Regions from separate parts of the Streptomyces sp. M41 genome, predicted to be linked through region 2. Evidence: riboswitches for the same ligand, from Rfam matches in the RefSeq annotation. Region 2 holds a riboswitch; the other holds the start of a gene.
The links. A riboswitch is a leader RNA that binds a small molecule or an ion and turns the genes downstream of it on or off. The one in region 2 is predicted to bind S-adenosylmethionine.
Positions count from the first base shown of each region.

Region 1: linked by a shared signal. The riboswitch ahead of thrC (threonine synthase) and the one ahead of ACHBTE_RS33525 (aminotransferase class V-fold PLP-dependent enzyme) in region 2 are both predicted to bind S-adenosylmethionine.

Region 1 is NZ_JBIMKE010000014.1:89,482-93,260, reverse strand. Features, by position in the region: gene ACHBTE_RS19055 (cold-shock protein) at 1-183, opposite strand, end outside; gene ACHBTE_RS19050 (MoaD/ThiS family protein) at 659-934, opposite strand; gene thrC (threonine synthase) at 931-2,217, opposite strand; SAM riboswitch class I at 2,236-2,391, opposite strand; gene ACHBTE_RS19040 (glucosyl-3-phosphoglycerate synthase) at 2,523-3,467, shown strand; gene ACHBTE_RS19035 (trehalose-6-phosphate synthase) at 3,578-3,779, shown strand, end outside.
Region 2 is NZ_JBIMKE010000043.1:18,138-21,916, forward strand. Features, by position in the region: gene trpD (anthranilate phosphoribosyltransferase) at 1-192, shown strand, start outside; gene ACHBTE_RS33520 (undecaprenyl diphosphate synthase family protein) at 1,180-1,854, shown strand; SAM riboswitch class IV at 2,102-2,218, shown strand; gene ACHBTE_RS33525 (aminotransferase class V-fold PLP-dependent enzyme) at 2,363-3,730, shown strand; gene ACHBTE_RS33530 (hypothetical protein) at 3,685-3,779, opposite strand, start outside.

The sequences.
Region 1 (3,779 bases), on a different contig from region 2:
GTCCGCCTGCGGCCCCTTCTGGCCCTGCGAGATCTCGAACTCGACCCGCTGACCTTCTTCCAGGGTGCGGTAGCCGTCCATCTGGATCGCGCTGTAGTGGACGAAAACATCCGCACCACCGTCGACCGCGATGAAGCCGTACCCCTTCTCCGCGTTGAACCACTTGACGGTGCCCTGAGCCATGCCTAACTCCCCTATTACTGGCCCTTGCACAGATCCACACTTCGCGGATCCGGGTCAGACCTCGCCCCCCAATCGGTCGGGGGCGTGCGCCGGAACGCGTCGACCGCGGCTGAATGTATCTGCCCAACTGCCGTCTGCAACAGGTCAATCGGACGAGAAATCCGGGCACGACCGGTCGGGAATGTGGGGAAAATTCCGCTGACTTCAGGTCAAGTCGGGCCAGGCAAACGGAACAAAAGCCGCATAAAACCCGCACACTTTGGCTACTTCTTGTCGGGCGGGCGGCAGAAATCAAGGGCCGCCAACCCGTGGATCGGCGGCGAGTTCCCCAACTGTACCTCGCTCAACCACACAGAATTGCCCCCTCCGCTTCTCTCACGGAGGGGGCAATTCGATGAACTCTCGGTAATTGGCGTTACCGACGGTAATGATCGGTCATTCGGTCAGGCTCCGGTCGACCCCGGGCCGACCCGGTTCAGCCGCCGGCGACGGCCGGGATGATGGAAACGCCGGCGCCGTCCGGGGTCGCGGTCTGAAGCCCCTGCTCGAAGCGCACATCGTCGTCGTTGACGTACACATTCACGAAGCGCCGCAGCTTGCCCTGGTCGTCGAGGACCCGGGCGGCGATGCCGGTGTGGTTCTTCTCCAGATCGGCGATGACCTCGCCGAGGTCGGCGCCCTCGGCGGTCACTTCGGCCTGACCGCCGGTGTAGGTGCGCAGGATGGTGGGGATGCGGACGGTCACGCTCATGCGAGGCCAGCCTCTCGGAAGGAGTCCAGGTTCGGGCGGATGGTGGCGGTGAGGCCGGTACCGGCCACCGCGTCGAGGGTCTTCAGGCCGTCGCCGGTGTTCAGTACGACGGTCGTCAGGTTCGGGTCGAGCAGCCCGTTCTCGATCAGCTTCCTGGTCACGCCGACGGTGACACCGCCGGCGGTCTCCGCGAAGATGCCCTCGGTCCGGGCGAGGACCTTGATCGCGTCGACGACCTGCTCATCGGTGACGTCCTCCACCGCACCACCGGTACGGCGGGCGATGTCCAGGACATAGGGGCCGTCCGCCGGGTTGCCGATCGCCAGCGACTTGGCGATGGTGTTCGGCTTCTGCGGGCGGACCACGTCGTGTCCGGCCTTGAACGCCGTCGACACCGGCGAGCAGCCCTCGGCCTGCGCACCGAAGATCTTGTACGGCTTGTCCTCGACCAGCCCGAGCTTGATCAGCTCCTGCAGACCCTTGTCGATCTTCGTGAGCTGGGAGCCGGAGGCGATCGGCACGACCAGCTGGTCCGGGAGCCGCCAGCCGAGCTGCTCGCAGATCTCGTACGCCAGGGTCTTGGAGCCCTCGGCGTAGTACGGCCGCAGGTTGACGTTGACGAAGCCCCAGCCCTCGCCGGCCGGGTCGCCGATCAGCTCGGAGCAGAATCGGTTCACGTCGTCGTAGTTGCCCTCGATGCCGACGAGCTCGCCGCCGTAGACCGCGGCCATGACGACCTTGCCCTGCTCCAGGTCGTGCGGGATGAACACGCAGGACCGGAAGCCGGCGCGGGCGGCGGCGGCGCCCACCGCGCCGGCGAGGTTGCCGGTGGAGGAGCAGGAGAGGGTGGTGAAGCCGAAGGCGCGGGCGGCCTCCAGGGCCTGGGCCACGACCCGGTCCTTGAAGGAGTGCGTGGGGTTGCCGGAGTCGTCCTTGACGAACAGCTTTCCGGCGGCGACGCCGAGCTCGGCCGCGAGGTTGTCGGCCTGGACGAGCTTGGTCCAGCCCGGGTTGATGTTCGGCTTGGTCGCCACGTCCGCGGGGACGGGCAGCAACGGCGCATAGCGCCAGATGTTCGCGGGGCCCGCTTCGATCCGCCCGCGGAGCTCCTCGGTGTCGTAGGCCGAGAAGTCGTAGGCGATCTCCAGCGGGCCGAAACACTCCTCGCACGCGAAGACCGGTCCGAGGGGTACCCGGTGACCGCACTCGCGGCAGGACAGCGCCGCGGCGGGGCCGAGGTCTACGGTGGATCCGGTGGTGCTTGCAACAGTCTGCACAGCCATGTGAGGCGAGGCCCTTTCTCCTCATCTTCCTCACGACGCACTTCGCCGTGAGACGGATTTGGCACCTTCCCTAGCCGGGAGCCTCGCGAAGTGGTCGCCAGTGACCTACGAGTACCGACTGGAGGGTTGCCGGGGCTTCATCGGGCCGTTTCCCTCTGCCCCTCTGGATGAGCTGTATGCGGTTGTCGTCCGCGGCGACCCTGGACATGCGATGGTCATCCGCGTTGTTCAAGACTGTAACCGACGGCCAGGACAGTTGAGATAGTCGTCCGAACCGCGAGACAACAGTGAGGAGCCGAGCGACCGTGCTGGAAGAAGTCGAACGCTGGCTGAGCACCCGCTCCTGGTCCGTGACCGATCGCCCGCTGCACCGGATACTCGCCGCGAAGCAGCGTTCGGGCCAGTCGGTGTCCGTCGTGCTGCCGGCGCTCGACGAGGAGGAGACCGTCGGCGAGATCGTCGAGGTCATCCGCCACGACCTGGTGCGGCAGGTCCCGCTGGTCGACGAGATCGTCGTCGTCGACTCCGGGTCCACCGACCGCACCTCCGAGGTGGCCGCGGCGGCCGGCGCGACCGTGGTGCACCGCGACGAGATTTTGCCGCGGATCCCGGCCGTGCCCGGCAAGGGCGAGGTGCTCTGGCGCTCCCTGCTCGTCACCCGTGGGGATGTCGTCTGTTTCATCGACGCCGACCTGAAAGAGTTCTCCTCGGACTTCGTCTCCGGCATCGTCGGCCCGCTGCTCACCGACCCGGGCGTGGACCTGGTCAAGGCGATGTACGACCGTCCGCTCGGGACCGCCGCCGGACAGGGCGGCCGGGTCACCGAGCTGATGGCGCGCCCGCTGCTGAACATGCACTGGCCGCAGCTGGCCGGTTTCGTGCAGCCGCTGGGCGGCGAGTACGCGGCCCGCCGGTCGCTGCTGGAGCAGCTGCCGTTCCCCGTCGGGTACGGCGTCGAGCTGGGCATGCTGGTCGACGCCCTGCATCTGGTGGGCCTGGACGCTCTGGCCCAGGTGGACGTGGGGGTACGCAAGCACCGCCACCAGGACGGGCAGGCGCTGGGCCGGATGTCCGCGGCGATCTACCGCACGGCCCAGCTCCGGCTGGCCCGCGGGCATCTCGTACGGCCCTGTCTGACCCAGTTCGAGCGGGGCGAGGACGGGTTCGAGCCGCGCACGTACTCCGTGGACACCGAGGAGCGCCCGCCGATGGTGGAGATCGCCGAGTACGCGGCGCGCCGGGTCGCCTAGGAGATCATGCGGGGCCGGTCGCGTAAACGTCTGATACCGGCCGTATACGGACCGACCACTGAGCGGATCCGCACGTTTGAGCGTTTCCGGGCCGGGCTAGGTTGAGGCGTATGGCTTCCACGCAGGGTGCGCAGGGCGCTGCCAAGGTGCTGGTCGCGTCGAACCGCGGCCCGGTCTCGTACACGGTGGGCACGGACGGTTCGCTGAACGCCAGACGCGGCGGCGGCGGGCTGGTCTCGGGACTCTCCGCGATCGGCTCGGACGCGGACGCGCTGTGGGTGTGCTCGGCGCTGTCCGACGGTGACCGGGAGG
Region 2 (3,779 bases):
CTGGCCGGCGAGGCCGGTCCCGTGCGCAACGCGGTGCTGCTGAACTCGGCCGCCGCACTGGTGGCCCTGGAACCGGGGTCCGCGTCCCTGGCCGAGCAGCTGCGGGACGGGATGGAGCGCGCGGCCGAAGCGATCGACTCGGGGGCGGCGCAGCGGGTCCTCGAGAGATGGGTCGCGGTCACCAACGCCTAGGCGTGTTGCACCCTGGCCCCGCACGGTCCGCGGTCCGGGTTCTTCTGGAACGCGTTCGTGCCGGAACGCGTTCGGCAGGGTCATTCATTGGCGAAGTCATGAGCGGTCATGCAGGCCCAAGTCCGGTGTCGCCACTTCCCATGCCCGTATGCCGGTATGCCCGGTCATGCCGGGGCGGTGCTGCCGTCGCCAAAAAATACTGGCGTGACGGACGGGGGAATGTATATGCTAATGTCATGTGCATTCCCTCGTGGGATTCGTGTGCTCTTGCTCGGGCTGGAGTGCCGGTCCGGACGGGGACAGCAGAGGGATGACGGGGGTCATTAATGCGGACGGTACTCAGTCATGAGCCAGGAGCCCTGGACCGGGGCTCCGGTCGTTGCGGCCCGGGATTGTGACCGGGGTGACTGCACAGGTGGTCAAACCCCTGGTGTCGGTCAGCTTATCCGAGAGTGCGCGGCCATCGGCTTCCATGCCGCCGCGGAAATCAAGCAGGGAAACCAGCAGGGCATCACGTACCTCCCTGTTCCATGAAGTGTGCGTAAGTAATGGGCATCCGGGTCCGAATTCCGTCAGGCCGGAACGCACCCTGGCCCCGCACCGCAGCTCTTCCTTTTCCGGAGATGCGTGTGCCTTCGTCACCGGGCATCAGCTCCAGGTCCATGTCCAGGTCCATGTCCATGTCCACGGGCAGCTGCTCCGCTCCTCCTCTCGCCTTCGGCGTTCCGGCCGCTCATCGGGCTGCCCTGAAGTTCGGCGGCGCAGACGCACGCGCTCGGCGGCTGTGGCGGACCTGTGTCCGACATCCGGCCCGGCCGGCGGGCGCGGCGCGAACAGAACACGGCGATAACTCGGCGACTCGGGCAGTTCACCGCCCGGGATTCTGACGCCGCCGCCTCTCATCCCCTTGCGGTTTTTTCCTCCCTCACGATGTCGATGCACAAGCGCGCCCTTTCGCGTACAGCGCATTCAGCAAAGGAGAATACGGTGACCAATCTGATGCTTCTTCCGGACGGCATGCGCCGCTGGTCCATCGAGAACGGCGTCTCCCTCGACGAGGGCTACAAGGCGATGGCGGACAAGCTCGTCGAGTTCATAGGCTGGGCCAGAGAGGAAGGCATCACGACTCTCTACATCACGACGTCCTCCGCCGCGAACTTCGAGCGCCCCGAGTCCGCCGTGACCACTTTCCTGGACGCCTTCGACGACCTGGCACAACGCGTCCATGGCACCTGCAACTTCGACTTCTCCGGGTCCCTCGACCTCGTGCCCGCCCGGTACCTCGAATCGCTGGAAAAGCTGCGGGACTCCTCCGACAAGGAGTCGGAGTTCACGCTGCACTACATCATGGGGATGTCCCTCTCCCGTGAGGTCATCGGCATCTTCAACAAGCTCAACGGCAAGATCCCGGAGATGACCGAGGAAATCCTCGCCGGCCACGCGTACGTCCCGCAGCACGTCGACTTCCTCATCCGCACCGGCGGCGCCGTCCGCATGTCGTCGTTCTTCCCCCTGATGTCGCCGTACGCCGAGCTGTACTTCTCGCCGCTGCTGTTCCCCGACATCACCCGGGCCGACTTCGACACCGCGATGAAGGACCTCCAGCAGCGGGAGCGCCGCTACGGCCGCTACCCCACCGGCGCCGCGTCCGAAGCGCGCTGACCGGATTCGGCCGGACGCCTCGACCGGCCCTGTGACGGACGATCCGCACGACCTGCGCGCGTGCCGGGCCCAGCCGGGCCGGTACCGGGCAGGTCGGCGGTCCGCCGGACGGGTGCCGATGAAGCACCGACCGGCGCCGATGAATCCTCGGTCCACTCGACGGGCGTGCGCCCCCTGTTGGCGGGGACGTCCCGGTATGCGGACGCGAGTTGCGGCGCGGCGATCAGTCCGCGTACCTTCCTGTGCAGGTCATGAGTGACAGTCATGAGGCCCCGGCCGACTGTCCGGCAACCCTCCGTCCGTGGCGGGGTGCCCCGGGTGAAGACCAGGCCGTAGGCAGTGAGGTCTACGGCAAGCGCGGACCCCTCGAACGCTTGGCACAAGCGTGAGGCCAGGGGTCCTGGTCGTCGAGGAGTCTCTCGTGAGCAAGCGAATGCGATAGGGCCGCCGAGCCCCGCCTCCGCACACCCTTTTTCACTTCCCCCCTTCCTCTCACGGGAGCTCCGCCATGTCCGTCTCCGCCGCTACCCTCGACCAGTCCGTTTGTTCCCCCCTGCCCGTTCTGGGCCGTGATGTGACCGTCCCGCTCGTCACCGGCGGCGAGGTCACCTACGCCGCGCTCGACTACGCCGCCAGCGCCCCCGCGCTCCAGCGCGTATGGGACGACGTGGCGGCCTACGCCCCGTACTACGGCAGCGTCCACCGCGGCGCCGGGTACCTCTCGCAGCTCTCCACCGACCTGTTCGAGAACGCCCGCCGGACGGTGGCCGAATTCCTCGACTGCCGGGAGACCGACCAGGTCGTCTTCACCCGGTCCACCACCGACTCGCTCAACCTCCTCGCCGCCGCCCTCCCGGCCGACTGCCAGGTCTTCGTCTTCGAGACCGAGCACCACGCCTCCCTGCTGCCCTGGCGCGACACCCGCGTCACCTACCTCGACGCCCCCCGCACCCCCCGCCAGGCCGTCGAGACCCTGGAGCGCGCCCTCGCCGACCGGGAGCCGTACGGCCCGGCCCTGGTCTGCGTCACCGGCGCCTCCAACGTCACCGGTGAGCTGTGGCCGGTCCGCGAGCTGGCCGCCGCCGCCCACGCGCACGGCGCCCGGATCGTGCTGGACGCCGCCCAGCTGGCCCCGCACCACCCCGTGAGCGTCCGTGACCTGGACGTCGACTGGGTCGCCTTCTCCGGCCACAAGCTGTACGCCCCGTTCGGCTCCGGAGTCCTCGCCGGCCGCGCCGACTGGCTGCGCGAGGCGGAGCCCTACCTCGCGGGCGGCGGCGCCAGCCGAACCGTCACCCGCCGCGAGGACGGGGGAGTGGACGTGCGGTGGCACGAGAGCGCCGCCCGGCACGAGGCCGGCTCCCCGAACGTCATCGGCGCCTACTCCATCGCCTCCGCCTGCAAGGCCCTCACCGAGGCCGGGTTCGAGGACCTCGTCGCCCGCGAGCGGTACCTGATCGAGAAGGTCCGCGCGGGCCTCGCCGAGGTCCCCGAGGTCCGCGTTCTGTCCCTCTTCGGCGACGACGCTCCGCGCGTCGGGGTGCTCTCCTTCGTCGTCGCGGGCTGGAACAGCTCGCACTTCGCCGCCGCCCTGTCCGCCGAGTACGGCATCGGGGTACGGGACGGTCTGTTCTGCGCCCACCCCCTCGTCCGCACCCTGCTGGGCAGCGACCCGCAGACGCAGGGCGAGTGCGGCGCCCCCGAGGCCGCTCCGGGCGAGAAGTCCCTCAACGCCATCCGCGTGAGCTTCGGCGCGGGCACCCCGGACGAGCACGTCGAACGGTTCGTACGAGCGGTGAAGGAGCTCGTCACCGACGGAGCGCGGTGGAACTACCGTACGGAGGACGGGCGTTGCGTGCCCGACACGACGGCGTGAGCCTGCGGCTGCGACGCCCGGGCCTCAGGCTGCGACGCCTCGCCGCGGG